3 regions of the Streptomyces sp. NPDC006476 genome follow, and region 2 is predicted to be linked to each of the others. Evidence: riboswitches for the same ligand, from Rfam matches in the RefSeq annotation. Region 2 holds a riboswitch; each other region holds the start of a gene.
What was found. A riboswitch is a leader RNA that binds a small molecule or an ion and turns the genes downstream of it on or off. The one in region 2 is predicted to bind thiamine pyrophosphate.
Positions count from the first base shown of each region.

Region 1 (4,962 bases), on a different contig from region 2:
CGGCGAGGAGCTGGGGGTCCATCGGCGTGGCCGCCTCGATCAGGCGTCGGCCCTGGGCCAGGTCCCGGGGCCTGCCCACGGCCAGCAGGGCGATCAGACGGGTCTCGCGCAGCCAGCAGACGGACCAGGACGGGCCCGAGGGGTCGCCGCGCCACAGGGTGGCGTCCGCGGAGGTGTGGTGGCCGGCGTACTGGACGAAGCGGCCGAACTGTTCGGACCAGAAGTACGGCACCGGGTCGTAGACGGCGGGCGGCGCCCCGGTGGCCGCGGCGATGATGTTCGCGGCGACCGTGCGCGGGCCCTGGAGGGCGTTGTCCCAGTGGTGGACGAGCAGGCGCTCGCCGTACCGGCCCGAGGGGAACGAGGCGCAGTCGCCGACGGCGTGCACGTCCGGTGCCGAGGTGCGCAGGTAGGCGTCGGCCACGACCTCGCGGTGGGCGCCGAGTTCGATGCCGGAGCCGGTGAGCCAGCCGGTGGCGGGGCGGGCGCCGATGCCGACCACCACCGCGCCCGCGGGCAGCCGCGAGCCGTCGTCGAGGACGACCTCGCCGGGTTCGACGCGCTCCACGCGCGCGTGGGTGCGCAGCACGGCGCCGGCGTCCTCGTACCAGGCGGCCATCGGCGCGGCCACCTCGGCGGGCAGTGCGCCCGCCAGCGGCCGGTCGGCAGCCTCCACGACGGTCACCGAGCAGCCGGCCTCGCGCGCGGCGGTGGCGAACTCGGCGCCGATCCAGCCCGCGCCGACGACCACGATGTCGTGCTGCCGGGCGAGCACCGGCCGCAGCCGCTCGGCGTCGTCCAGGGTGCGCAGCAGGTGCACGCCGGGCACGCCCTCCGCGCCCGGCAGCCGGACGGGTTCGGCGCCGGTGGCGAGGACCAGGACGTCGTACGGGACGGGCCCGGCCTCGGTGTCCAGTTCGTGGTCGTCCGGGCGCACGCCGAGCGCCTCACGTCCCAGCTGGAGTTCGATGCCGAGCGCCTCGAAGTCGACGTCGAAGGCGGAGCCCTCCGACTTGCCGAGCAGGACGGCCTTCGACAGCGGCGGGCGGTCGTAGGGCTGGTGGGGCTCGGCACCGATCAGGGTGACGGTGCCCCCAAAGCCCTGTTCGCGCAGGGCGACGGCGGTCTGCACACCGGCCATGCCCGCGCCGACCACGACCACCCGTCGCTGTGACTGCGTCGTCTGCTCGCTCACCTGATCACCATAGACACTGACTATCCGTCAGTCAGCGGTCGTGTTGAGTGACCTGCTCCACAACACTGGTCCCGCGGCCCGGCTGCGACTCCCACTCCCAGGTCTCCTCCAGCCGCAGCCGGCCGTCCGGCAGTCCGACGACCGTGGACACGCAGTGCCCCGAGGCCGTCGTCCCGTCGTTCCTGAGCTGCACGTACCGGAAGTCGAGCCGGTCCCCCGACCGGGTACCCACCAGATGCCCGCGTACGACGTCGCCGCCGGCGTACTCGGCCCAGATCTCCCCGTCCCGCTCGTGGTAGGTGAAGCGGGTGCCGGTACCCACCTGACCTGGGGCCTGGTCGGCGACGGGGGCGAGGACGAGGCCGTCCAGCGAGCGGGGCACGGCGGGAGGCTCCCTTACAGAGGCGTCGGGGGTCGGGCTAGGGTGGCCACCGTACAAGCACTCGCGGGAGCCCGGACGCACCGGGCTGAGAGGGAGGCTGGCGGCCTCCGACCGTACGAACCTGATCCGGGTCATGCCGGCGAAGGGAGGGGCTGGACGCCCATGCCGTCACGTACGTCAGACGTCCTCGTCGTCGGGGGCGGGATCATCGGCCTGGTCACGGCCTGGCGGGCCGCACAGCGCGGGTTCGCGACCGCCGTGGTGGACCCGGAGCCGGGCGGCGGGGCGGCCCAGGTGGCCGCCGGGATGCTGGCCGCCGTCACCGAACTGCACTACGGCGAGCAGACCCTGCTCGGCCTCAACCTGGAGTCGGCGCGGCGTTACCCGGACTTCGCGGCCGAGCTCGGCGAGCTCACCGGGGACGACCTCGGTTACCGCCGGTGCGGCACCCTCGCCGTCGCCCTGGACGCCGACGACCGCGCCCACTTGCGCGAACTGCACGCCCTGCAGCGGCAGTCGGGACTGGAGTCCGAGTGGTTGTCCGGGCGCGAGTGCCGGCGCCTGGAGCCGATGCTCGCACCGGGCGTGCGCGGGGGGCTCCGGGTCGACGGCGACCATCAGATCGACCCCCGGCGCCTGGCACGCGCGCTGGTGGCCGCGTGCGAGCACGCGGGCGTGGTCTTCCACCGCAGCTGGGCCGAGCGGCTGAGGGTCGCGGGCGAGCGGGCCGCCGGCGTCACCACGGCCGACGGCACCGAGCTGGGCGCGGGCCAGGTCGTGCTGGCCGCCGGCAGCCTCAGCGGACGGCTCCCGGGCGTCCCGGACGACGTCCTGCCGCCCGTACGGCCCGTGAAGGGACAGGTGCTGCGGCTGGCCGTGCCGAAGCGGTACGCGCCGTTCCTGAGCCGCACCGTGCGCGCCATGGTGCGCGGCAGCAGCGTCTACCTGGTGCCGCGCGAGAACGGCGAGCTGGTCGTCGGCGCGACCAGCGAGGAGCTGGGCTGGGACACCACGGTCACCGCGGGCGGCGTGTACGAACTGCTGCGCGACGCGCACGAGCTGGTCCCCGGCATCACCGAACTGCCGCTGACGGAGACCCGCGCGGGCCTGCGCCCCGGCTCCCCCGACAACGCGCCGCTGCTCGGGCCCACACAGCTGCCGGGCCTGCTCCTGGCGACCGGCCACTACCGCAACGGCGTGCTGCTCACGCCGGTCACCGGCGACGCGATGGCGCACGTCCTGACCACAGGTGAACTCCCCGACGAGGCACGTCCGTTCACCCCGAGGCGCTTCGCGCGCGTGGAGCAGCCGGTATGAACGTCTCCGTCAACGGGGAGCCGCGCGAGTTCGCCCCCGGCACGGCTCTTGACACCGTCGTGAAGACCCTCACCCCGGCGCCCTCCGGCGTGGCCGCCGCCCTCAACGAAACCGTCGTCCCGCGCGCGCAGTGGCCGTCGACGTCCCTCTCCGAGGGGGACCGCGTCGAGGTCCTCACCGCCGTCCAAGGAGGCTGACCCCCATGGCCGACGACCCTCTTGTCATCGGCGGTACGTCCTTCTCGTCCCGCCTGATCATGGGCACCGGCGGCGCCCCCAGCCTGGAGGTGCTCGAGCGGGCCCTGGTGGCGTCCGGCACGGAGCTGACGACGGTCGCGATGCGCCGGGTGGACCCCTCGGTGCACGGTTCCGTGCTGTCCGTCCTGGAGAGGCTCGGCATCCGCGTGCTGCCGAACACGGCGGGCTGCTTCACCGCCGGAGAGGCCGTGCTGACCGCCCGCCTCGCGCGTGAGGCACTCGGCACCGACCTGGTCAAGCTCGAGGTGATCGCCGACGAGCGCACCCTGCTGCCGGACCCGATCGAGCTGTTGGACGCCGCCGAGACCCTCGTCGACGACGGCTTCACCGTGCTGCCGTACACCAACGACGACCCCGTGCTCGCCCGCCGTCTGGAGGACGTCGGCTGCGCTGCGGTCATGCCGCTCGGTTCGCCCATCGGCTCCGGGCTCGGCATCCGCAATCCGCACAACTTCCAGCTGATCGTCGAGCACGCGCGTGTGCCGGTGATTCTGGACGCGGGCGCCGGTACGGCCTCGGACGCGGCGCTCGCGATGGAGCTGGGGTGCGCGGGCGTGATGCTCGCCTCGGCGGTGACACGGGCGCAGGAGCCGCAGCTGATGGCCGAGGCGATGAAGCACGCCGTGGAGGCGGGCCGGCTGGCGCGGCTCGCGGGGCGGATTCCGCGCCGCCACTTCGCCGAGGCGTCCTCCCCGGCCCAGGGCCTCGCCCGACTGGATCCCGAGCGCCCCGCCTTCTGAACAGACGTTCGAACGAATCCGGACGCCGGTGCGAGGTCCGTCACAGCTCGGCTGCAGTAACGCCCCGATGGAACCCGAACCAGAGGCCCTGTCCGTCACGGCTCGTACACTCACCTGCGTGGATACGACCCTTCAGGACCCTCTGGTCGGGCAGGTGCTCGACGGGCGCTACCGCGTGGACGCGCGGATCGCGGTCGGCGGGATGGCCACGGTCTACCGGGCCCTGGACACCCGCCTGGACCGCGTGCTCGCGCTGAAGGTGATGCACCCCGCGCTCGCGGCCGACGGCTCCTTCGTCGAGCGGTTCATCCGGGAGGCGAAGTCGGTCGCCCGTCTGGCCCACCCGAACGTGGTGCAGGTCTTCGATCAGGGCACCGACGGGTCGTACGTCTATCTCGCCATGGAGTACGTCGCCGGGTGCACCCTGCGTGACGTGCTGCGCGAGCGCGGGGCGCTGCAGCCGCGCGCCGCTCTGGACATCCTGGAGCCGGTGCTGGCCGCGCTCGGCGCCGCGCACCGGGCCGGGTTCGTGCACCGGGACATGAAGCCGGAGAACGTGCTCATCGGGGACGACGGCCGGGTCAAGGTCGCCGACTTCGGGCTGGTGCGGTCCGTGGACACGGTCACCAACACCACCGGCACCGTCCTCGGCACCGTCTCCTACCTGGCGCCGGAGCAGATCGAGCACGGCACGGCCGACCCGCGTGTCGACGTGTACGCCTGCGGTGTCGTGCTGTACGAGATGCTGACCGGCGACCGCCCGCACGACGGGGACTCCCCCGCCACGGTCCTCTACAAGCACCTCCACGAGGACGTCCCGCCCCCGTCGGCGGCCGTCCCGGGGCTGCCGTACGAGCTGGACGAGCTGGTCGCGGCGGCCACCGCGCGCACGGCCGGCCTGCGTCCGTACGACGCGGTGGCGCTGCTCGCGCTGGCCCGTGAGGCGCGTGCCGGGCTCGGCGACGACCAACTGGACGCGATGCCGCCGCGGGCGCTGGCGGCGGAGCACCGGGACATCTCCGAGGACCGTACGAGCGTCATCCCGCGCGCGCTGACGACGCCGCACCCGAT
Region 1 covers NZ_JBEXPK010000085.1:5,998-10,959, forward strand. The annotation lists gene ABZZ74_RS45380 (FAD-dependent oxidoreductase) at 1-1,195, opposite strand, end outside; gene ABZZ74_RS45385 (hypothetical protein) at 1,227-1,577, opposite strand; TPP riboswitch at 1,631-1,742, shown strand; gene thiO (glycine oxidase ThiO) at 1,740-2,894, shown strand; gene thiS (sulfur carrier protein ThiS) at 2,891-3,091, shown strand; gene ABZZ74_RS45400 (thiazole synthase) at 3,097-3,891, shown strand; gene pknB (Stk1 family PASTA domain-containing Ser/Thr kinase) at 4,010-4,962, shown strand, end outside.
Region 1: another riboswitch for thiamine pyrophosphate. It lies ahead of thiO (glycine oxidase ThiO); the one in region 2 lies ahead of thiC (phosphomethylpyrimidine synthase ThiC).

Region 2 (4,962 bases):
TGGGGGATCCTCGACTCCCCGCAGACGCCCGGCGGTTGCTGGGCGCACTTCTCGGCGATCGAGATGGCGGAGTTTCGTTCTCTGTCCGTCGGCCAGGTCGTCGCCCTGGAGTGGGAGGCCGGCGAGCAGGACGGCTGGCACTATCGAGCCGTCCGCGTGGTACTCCCGGACACCGAGTCCACCACCTGACGGACGCCGAGTCCGCGAACTGACGGACGCCGGGTTCCGGAGGACGAAGCGCCGTCCCGGGTCGGTGGCGGGACGGCGCTTACGGCGTTCGTCAGTCGGCGATCGGCAGGTACACCCTGTTCCCGCTCGCCGCGAACTCCTTGGACTTCTGCAGCATCCCCTCCGCGATCTCCTCCTGCGACGCCCCGTCGACCGCCTCACCGCCGAACCGCTCGGTGATGGTGTGGCTGATCTTCATGGAGCAGAACTTCGGCCCGCACATCGAGCAGAAGTGAGCTGTTTTGGCCGGCTCCGCGGGGAGGGTCTCGTCATGGAACTCACGGGCCGTGTCCGGGTCCAGGGCGAGGTTGAACTGGTCCTCCCACCGGAACTCGAAGCGGGCGTCGGACAGCGCGTCGTCCCACTCCTGCGCCCCGGGGTGCCCCTTGGCGAGGTCGGCCGCGTGGGCGGCGATCTTGTAGGTGATGACACCGGTCTTGACGTCGTCCCGGTTGGGCAGCCCCAAGTGCTCCTTGGGAGTGACGTAGCAGAGCATCGCCGTACCCCACCAGGCGATCATCGCGGCACCGATACCGGAGGTGATGTGGTCGTACGCCGGCGCGACGTCCGTCGTCAGCGGGCCGAGGGTATAGAACGGAGCTTCATCGCAGATCTCCTGCTGAAGGTCGATGTTCTCCTTGATCTTGTGCATCGGGACATGCCCCGGGCCCTCGATCATGGTCTGTACGTTGAAACGCTTCGCGATCCGGTTGAGTTCCCCGAGCGTGCGCAACTCCGCGAACTGCGCCTCGTCGTTGGCGTCCGCGATCGAACCGGGACGCAGACCGTCCCCCAGCGAGTACGTGACGTCGTACGCGGCGAGGATCTCGCAGAGCTCCTCGAAGTTCTCGTACAGGAACGACTCCTTGTGGTGCGCCAGGCACCACGCCGCCATGATCGAGCCGCCGCGCGAGACGATGCCGGTCTTGCGGTTGGCGGTGAGCGGGACGAACGGGAGGCGCACGCCCGCGTGGACGGTCATGTAGTCCACGCCCTGCTCGGCCTGCTCGATGACCGTGTCCTTGTAGATCTCCCAGGTCAGCTCCTCGGCCCGGCCGTCGACCTTCTCCAGCGCCTGATAGAGCGGCACCGTGCCGATGGGAACGGGGGAGTTGCGCAGCACCCACTCACGGGTGGTGTGGATGTTGCGGCCCGTGGACAAGTCCATGACCGTGTCGGCGCCCCAGCGGGTCGCCCAGGTCATCTTCTCGACCTCCTCCTCGATGGAGGAAGTGACCGCGGAGTTGCCGATATTCGCGTTGACCTTCACCAGGAACCGCTTGCCGATGATCATCGGCTCGATCTCCGGGTGGTTGACGTTCGCGGGGAGAACCGCCCGACCCTCCGCGATCTCCTCGCGGACGACTTCCGGTGAGACGTTCTCCCGGAGGGCAACGAACTCCATTTCGGGCGTGATCTCGCCGCGCCGCGCATACGCGAGCTGCGTGACCGCCTTGCCGTCGCGGCTGCGCCGCGGCTGGCGCGGCCGTCCCGGGAAGACGGCGTCGAGGTTGCGCAGACCGCCGCGGGGCGATGTGTGCTTGACCCCGTCGTCCTCCGGACGGACGGGCCGGCCCGCGTACTCCTCGGTGTCGCCGCGGCCGACGATCCAGTTCTCGCGCAGCGGGGCGAGCCCCCTGCGGACATCCGTGTCGGTGAGCGGATCGGTGTACGGGCCCGAGGTGTCGTACAGCGTGACCGACTGCCCGTTGGTGAGGTGCACCTGACGGACCGGCACCCGCAGATCGGGGCGCGAACCCTCGATGTACGCCTTGTGCCAGCCGATGGACTTCCCGTTCTCCCCGTCGAACTGCGTGGAGGCAGGCGTGCGTGCGTCCTTGTTGGTCATGAGACCTACTCCCTACGCCGGCATTACCCGGTAACAGGTTCGGCGGTCGACGCAGCGGTTTCCGTCTGCCGACATTTCGTGGGGAACGTCACTCGACTTCGGTGATGTTCCACGTGAAACATCGCTGGGACGGAGGTCAGCGCCCTCTCAGCCCGGTGCTCCGAGCTCCCGCGTGTGCAAAGGTGCCTCCACGCTAGCGTCATATGTGGCGCGGTGAACAGTGCGCCTCTGCCGATGTTGGGATGATCTGCCGGTGACCACGACACACCAGCCCTCGTACCCGCCCCCGGAGCCGCCCCCTGGGCACGACCCGGGATACGGCGGCGCCCATGGGGCCGATGGCCACGAACCCGGTCACGGTCCAGGAGTCCCCGGCGGGCCGGGACACGGGCACGATACGGGCGGCCATGGTGGGCATGGGCCCGATGCGGGCGGCCACAGCGGGCACGGCCACAGTCACAGCCATGGTCCGGCTGCCCCCGTCTCCCAGCATCTGCGCAAGGTCATCGCGGCCATCCTCATCCCGTTCGCCGCCGCCGTGGTCGTCGGACTCGTGGTGCTGTGGCCGGGCGGCGCCCCGTCGCACCAGCGCACCGGAGTGGGCTTCGACCGGCAGACCCAGCAGGCGACGGTCACCAGGGTCGTCTCCGTGAGCTGCAAGTCGGTGAACGCCTCGGGCGGGAGCTCGCTCGGCGACACCTCCACCACCGGGGGTTCCTCCGCCCAGCAGCAGGAGAAAGGCACCTGCAAGAAGGCGACGATCCGGGTCGACACCGGCAAGGACAAGGGCCGTACGTTCACCGAGATCGTGCAGCCCGATCAGTCGCGGCAACTGCACCAGGGCGAGAAGGTGGTGGCCGCCTACGAGCCCTCGGCACCCAAGGACCTGCAGTACTCCGTGGCCGACGTGAACCGACGGTTCCCGATGGCCCTGCTGGCCGGCATCTTCGCGCTGGCCGTGGTGATCGTCGGACGGCTGCGGGGTGTCATGGCGCTGGTCGCGCTGGCCATCAGCTTCCTGATCCTGAACTTCTTCATCCTGCCCGCGATCCTGCAGGGCTCGAATCCGCTGCTCGTGGCGGTGATCGGGTCGAGCGCGATCATGCTGATCGCCCTCTACCTGTGCCACGGGCTGTCGGCCCGTACGTCCGTGGCGGTGCTCGGCACGCTGATCTCGCTGGTGCTGATCGGTTTCCTCGGCTCGCTGTTCATCGGCTGGGCGGCGCTCACCGGGAACACCGACGACAACACCGGCCTGATCCACGGCCTGTATCCGTCGATCGACATGAGCGGTCTGCTGCTCGCGGGCGTCATCATCGGCTCGCTCGGTGTCCTCGACGATGTGACGGTCACTCAGACCTCGGCGGTCTGGGAACTGCACGAGGCCAACCCCTCGACGGGGTGGCGCGGGCTGTACCGCGCCGGCATCCGCATCGGCCGTGACCACATCGCGTCCGTCGTCAACACCCTGGTCCTCGCCTACGCCGGTGCCGCGCTGCCCCTGCTGCTGCTCTTCTCCATCGCGCAGAGCAGTGTGGGCACGGTGGCCAACAGCGAGCTGGTGGCGGAGGAGATCGTGCGCACGCTGGTGGGATCGATCGGGCTGGTCGCCTCGGTTCCGGTCACGACGTTGCTGGCGGCGCTGGTGGTGTCGGCCGACCGACCGTCGCGGGAGACGGCACCGGGCACCGCAGCGGCCGGCATCGCACCGGCTGCGGCCCGCACCGGGAAGGGCCGACGACGCAAGCACTGAGGACGAGGCCCAGGGGTGCACCCGTCGACGGAAGAAGCGTTACTGCGTACCGTTCCGGCCGCCCCCCGCGCAGGCCTCACCCGGTGCTTTGCTCCTCCGCCAGGATGCGGTCCAGCGCCTCGTCCAGATCGGCGTCGAACTCGGCGAGCGCGCCCTCCTGACCGAGCGGCACCAGTTTGTCGGTGCGGTCCAGGAAAGCGATGAGCGGCGCCGTCGACGAACGGAACAGCGCCTGGTCACCGCCCACCTGAAGCCGGATCAGCACCTCGCTCAGCGAGTCCACCTCGGCGGGCGACACCCGCACATCACCCTCACCGCACGGCCTGCCCACCCCGTCGATCAGCAGCTCCCTGCCGAACGCCCAGGTCACCGGGGCATCGCCCGGCAGATGGAAGGTCAGCCGAACGGCATAGGGATCACACGTCTCGTACCCCAGCTCGACCGGGATACGGAAGGAGAGCTCCTCGGAGACGAGGAAGCTCATCATGACCTCTGCCTGTACGGACTCACGCATCGCCTACCCCGTCATATGAAGCCGAATGGCTGGGAATCATCCCCTGACACTGCAGGCATCTTGCTGAAAGTGAGCGACAGATCACAAGGAGTGAGTTTTCAGATACTGATAGAGAGCGCCAGCGACCCCAGCAGGCGCCCGATCTCGTTCTGCAGTTGCCGCGCCGCCGCCGGCAGACGGTCGGCCTGATGCGCGGGCAGTGAGATGGCCATCGTCGCAGCTGTCGTACCGATGGTGATCGGGACCGCCGCGCACACCGTCCCCAGCGCGTACTCCTGTCGCTCGGTGACCGGCTCCATCCGACGTGTCCGCTCGAGCCGCCGCATCAAGGTGTGACTGTCACGCACCGTGTACGGCGTGATGGCCTGCACGGGATAGCGGTCGAGATGATCGCGCCGCGCCTCCTCGTCCAGCTGGGACAGCAGGCACTGTCCGATCGCGTGCGCGTGCCCCGTCTCACGGAAGTCGGCCCACTCCTCTACCGCCGGGTTGCCCGGGGTGTCGGATACGCACATGACCTCGATCTCGCCGTCCCGGTAGACGGCGTAGTACACCGGCACCCCGATCGCGTCCCGCCAGCTGGCGAGCGCGTCGACCATGGTGCTGCGACGTTTCTCC
Region 2 covers NZ_JBEXPK010000025.1:119,457-124,418, forward strand. The annotation lists gene ABZZ74_RS27420 (cold shock domain-containing protein) at 1-189, shown strand, start outside; gene thiC (phosphomethylpyrimidine synthase ThiC) at 281-2,077, opposite strand; TPP riboswitch at 2,070-2,259, opposite strand; gene ABZZ74_RS27430 (YibE/F family protein) at 2,331-3,830, shown strand; gene ABZZ74_RS27435 (SsgA family sporulation/cell division regulator) at 3,907-4,344, opposite strand; gene ABZZ74_RS27440 (IclR family transcriptional regulator C-terminal domain-containing protein) at 4,443-4,962, opposite strand, start outside.

Region 3 (4,962 bases), on a different contig from region 2:
GGCGCTGACGGCACTCGCCGTCCTCGTCTGGCGCATGACCGCACCGCCGGAGAACTATCTCCGGGACGTCACGGCGGGCGTCTTCGCGGCGTTCTACGTGCCGTTCCTGGCGACGTTCGTGGCGCTCATGCTCGCGGCGGACGACGGGCCGTGGCGCGTCCTGACCTTCCTACTCCTCACGGTCGTCAGCGACACGGGCGCGTACGCCGTCGGCTGGCGCTTCGGCAAGCACAAGCTCGCGCCGCGCATCAGCCCCGGCAAGACGCGTGAGGGTCTGCTGGGCGCGGTGACCTTCGCGATGGTGGCGGGCGCGCTCTGCATGCAGTTCCTGATCGACGACGGTGCCTGGTGGCAGGGCCTGCTGCTGGGTCTCGCCGTCGCGGCCAGCGCCACGCTGGGCGACCTCGGCGAGTCGATGATCAAGCGGGACCTGGGCATCAAGGACATGGGCACGCTGCTGCCGGGACACGGCGGCATCATGGACCGCCTGGACTCCCTGCTGCCGACCGCGCCGGTGGTGTGGCTGCTGATGGTGCTGTTCGTGGGGTCCGGCTGAGGGGTTGGCCGGCTGAAGGGTTCGGGTGGCCGGCTGAAGGATTCGGGTGTCCCGCTCGCTCGATGGCGTGGCCGTCGGTCGAGTGGGACGATCCCGGTGTAAGCCCTCAAAGGGGATCCCCTGAAAGGAGGGCGTCATGTCCGCCTTCCATGAAGAGATCGACGTCGACCGCACTCCCGAGGACGTCTGGGCGTACGTCATCGATCCCTCCCACATGCCGGAGTGGCAGCTGAGCGCGGTCTCCGCGGAGCGGCTCGACGAGGGCCCGCTGCACACCGGATCCCAGGTCCGGGTCACCCGGCGCATCGGGCGCCGGGAGATGCCGATGACCATGGAGTACACGGAGTACGACCCGCCGCACAGCTTCACCGTGCGCGGTGTCGACGGTCCCATCAGGGGCGAGTTCCACGGCGCGGTGGAGTCGATCGACGACGGCCGCCGGTCCCGGGTGACCATGGACCTCGACTTCGAGGGCCACGGCCTCGGCAAGGTCCTGCTGCCCCTCGTCGTCCGCCCTCAGGTCCGCAAGGAACTGCCGCGCAACGAACGCCTGCTCAAGGACCGCCTGGAGCACACGTCCTAGCGTCGCTTCCCGGCCCTCGCTACGAGGCGCAGACGTCGTTCAGCTCGTCGGCCGCCTTGTCAATCGCACGCGAGTCCGGGTCCTCGCCGGCGAGGACGGCCCTGTTGTAGTCGGCGAGGGCCCGGTCCAGGTCGTTCACCGCCTTGTCGACCTTGCCCTCGCCCGTGTCGTCACCGATCCTGTCGAGGTTCATCTCGATGGTGCCGATGGTGCCGATGGTGCCGATGGTGCCGATGGTGCCGATGGAGTCGCCGGTCCGCGAGGGTCCGCTCGCCGCGGCCTGAGAAGGCTTCGGGCCGGTTCGATGTGAGATCTCCACGACCAGGGAAGCCGCGCCCGTATCTCAGGTGGAGCGGGCTACACCTCAGCTGTCCCGGGTCACCCGATTGGATCTGCGACACTGGTTGGGCCATGCCTAAGCCCGGAGAACTTACTTTCGTCGCCCCCCGCGGAGCTCAGAAGCCGCCGCGGCATCTTGCCGATCTCACTCCTGCCGAGCGCAAGGAGGTCGTTGCCGAGGTCGGGGAGAAGCCGTTTCGTGCCAAGCAGCTGTCGCAGCACTACTTCGCGCGGTACGCGCACGACCCCGCGGAGTGGACCGACATCCCGGCCGCGGCGCGTCCCAAGCTGCGGGAGGCGCTGCTTCCCGAGCTGATGACCGTCGTACGGCATCTGTCGACCGACCAGGGGACGACGCGTAAGACCCTGTGGCGGCTGTTCGACGGGACGCTCGTCGAGTCGGTGCTGATGCGGTACCCGGACCGGGTGACCATGTGCATCAGCTCGCAGGCGGGGTGCGGGATGAACTGCCCGTTCTGCGCCACCGGGCAGGCCGGGCTGGACCGGAATCTGTCGACCGCCGAGATCGTGCACCAGATCGTGGACGGGATGCGGGCGCTGAGGGACGGAGAGGTCCCGGGCGGGCCCGCGCGGCTGTCCAACATCGTCTTCATGGGGATGGGGGAGCCGCTCGCCAACTACAAGCGGGTGGTCGGAGCCATTCGCGCGCTCACCGACCCCGCCCCCGACGGACTCGGGCTTTCGCAGCGCGGGATCACCGTGTCGACGGTCGGGCTCGTGCCCGCCATCCACCGCTTCGCCGACGAGGGCTTCAAGTGCCGGCTCGCGATCTCGCTGCACGCCCCCGACGACGAGCTGCGTGACACCCTCGTCCCCGTGAACACGCGCTGGAAGGTGGGGGAGGTGCTCGACGCCGGGTTCGAGTACGTGGAGAAGAGCGGGCGGCGGCTGAGCATCGAGTACGCGCTCATCCGCGACATCAATGACCAGGCGTGGCGGGGTGACCGGCTCGGGCGGCTGCTCAAGGGCAAACCCGTGCACGTCAATCTCATTCCGCTGAACCCGACCCCGGGCTCGAAGTGGACCGCCTCCCGGCCCGAGGACGAGAAGGCCTTCGTCGAGGCCATCGCCGCGCACGGTGTACCGGTGACCATCCGGGACACCCGCGGTCAGGAGATCGACGGGGCCTGTGGACAGCTGGCGGCCACCGAGCGGTAACCTTTGGCCGTACGTACACCTTCATATCCGACAGGGGAGCGCCACAGCGCTGAGAGTGCGGCAATCGGGCCGCAGACCCTCTGAACCTCGCCCAGGTCATTCTGGGTAGGAAGTTCGGTCATCACCGTGAACACCAAGAAGTACTGTGCTGCCGTCGTCGGCCTCGGCATGCTCACGCTGTCCGCGTGCGGCTCCTCAGGCGGCGGTTCCTCCACCGACTCCAAGACCGTCACCCTGGTCAGCCACGACTCGTGGGCCGTCTCGAAGAGCGTCCTCGCCGACTTCGAGAAGCAGTCCGGCTACAAGGTCCACGTCCTCAAGGACGGTGACGCCGGGCAGGCCGTCAACAAGGCCATCCTGACGAAGGACAACCCCCAGGGCGACGTCTTCTTCGGCGTCGACAACACCCTGCTCTCCCGGGCCCTCGACAACGGACTGTTCCAGTCGTACGAGGCGAAGGGCTCCGAGGGGATCAAGCCGCAGTACCGGGTGGACCAGGACAAGCACCGGGTCACGCCCATCGACTCCGGCGACATCTGCGTCAACTACGACAAGGCCTACTTCAGCAAGCACAGGCTGACCCCGCCGCAGTCCTTCGACGACCTGGTCAAGCCCGAGTACAAGAACCTCCTCGTCACCGAGAACGCCGCCACCTCCTCGCCCGGCCTCGGCTTCCTGCTCGGCTCCGCGGCGAAGTACGGCGACGACGGCTGGCAGGGCTACTGGAAGAAGCTCAAGGCCAACGGCGTCAAGGTCGTCGACGGCTGGGAGCAGGCCTACAACGAGGAGTTCTCCGGCTCGGCCGGCGGCAAGAAGGCCAAGGGCGACCGGCCGCTCGTCGTCTCCTACGCCTCCTCGCCGCCCGCGGAGGTCGTCTACGCCGACCCGAGGCCGAAGACCGCGCCGACCGGAGTGTCGTACGGCACCTGCTTCCGGCAGATCGAGTACGCGGGACTGCTCAGCAACGCGGACAACAGCAAGGGCGGCAAGGCGTTCATCGACTTCCTGGTGACCAAGGAGTTCCAGGAGGACATGCCGCTCAACATGTTCGTCTACCCGGTGATCGAAGGGGCCGCGGTGCCCAAGGAGTTCACCGAGTACGGTCCCGCCGCCAAGGACCCCGAGACGATGGCGCCCGCGAAGATTGCCGCCAACCGTGACCAGTGGGTCAAGTCGTGGACGTCACTCGTACTGAAGTAGTAACCCGCCCCTCCAGGGCCAGGGTCCGACGCGGGAACGCGGCGCGGCTCGGGCTGCTAGCCCTGCCCGTCGCGTTCTTCGCGCTGTTCTTCGCCTGGCCCGTCGCCGCGATCGTCGCGCGCGGGCTGAAGGTCGACGGGGTGTGGCGGTTCGGGCGGATCGCGGACGTCGTCACCCAGTCCGACATCCGGCACGTCCTGTGGTTCACCACCTGGCAGGCGCTCGCCTCAACAGCGCTCACCCTCCTGGTCGCCCTCCCCGGCGCCTACGTCTTCGCGCGCTTCGAATTCCCGGGCCGACAGGTGCTGCGGGCCGTCGTCACCGTCCCCTTCGTCCTGCCGACGGTCGTCGTCGGAACCGCCTTCCTCGCGCTCGTCGGACGCGGCGGACTGCTCGACGAGTGGTGGGGCGTACGGCTGGACACGACCGTGTGGGCCATCCTGCTGGCGCACGTCTTCTTCAACTACGCGGTCGTCGTACGGACCGTGGGCGGGCTGTGGGCGCAACTGGACCTGCGGCAGGAGGAGGCCGCGCGGATGCTGGGCGCGTCCCCGCTGCGCGCCTGGCGCAGGGTCACCCTGCCCGCCCTCGCGCCCGCCGTGGCCGCCGCCGCGCTGATGGTGTTCCTCTTCACCTTCACCTCCTTCGGCGTCGTCCAGATCCTCGGCGGCCCCACCTTCTCCACCCTGGAAGTCGAGATCTACCGGCAGACCTCCGAGATCTTCGACCTGTCCACGGCCGCCGTGCTCACGATCGTCCAGTTCGTGGCCGTCGGCGCGATCCTCGCCGTGCACGCCTGGACGGTACGGCGGCGGGAGAGCGCCCTGCGGCTCGTGGACGCGTCCGTGACGGCCCGGCGGCCGCGCGGGGCGGGCCAGTGGGCGCTGCTGGCCGGTGTCCTCGTCACCGTCGCCGTCCTGCTCCTGCTGCCGCTCGCCGTGCTGGTGCAACGGTCGCTGGACGCGCCGGACTTCCGCTACTACCGGGCGCTGACGAGCGAGGCCGGCGACACCTTCCTCGTCCCGCCGATCGACGCCATCGGCAACTCGCTGCAGTACGCCCTCGCCGCGACCGCCATCGCCGTCGTGATCGGCGCTCTGGCCGC
Region 3 covers NZ_JBEXPK010000066.1:31,271-36,232, reverse strand. The annotation lists gene ABZZ74_RS42260 (phosphatidate cytidylyltransferase) at 1-556, shown strand, start outside; gene ABZZ74_RS42255 (SRPBCC family protein) at 693-1,139, shown strand; gene ABZZ74_RS42250 (hypothetical protein) at 1,159-1,458, opposite strand; gene rlmN (23S rRNA (adenine(2503)-C(2))-methyltransferase RlmN) at 1,551-2,657, shown strand; TPP riboswitch at 2,680-2,787, shown strand; gene ABZZ74_RS42240 (thiamine ABC transporter substrate-binding protein) at 2,784-3,857, shown strand; gene ABZZ74_RS42235 (iron ABC transporter permease) at 3,833-4,962, shown strand, end outside.
Region 3: another riboswitch for thiamine pyrophosphate. It lies ahead of ABZZ74_RS42240 (thiamine ABC transporter substrate-binding protein); the one in region 2 lies ahead of thiC (phosphomethylpyrimidine synthase ThiC).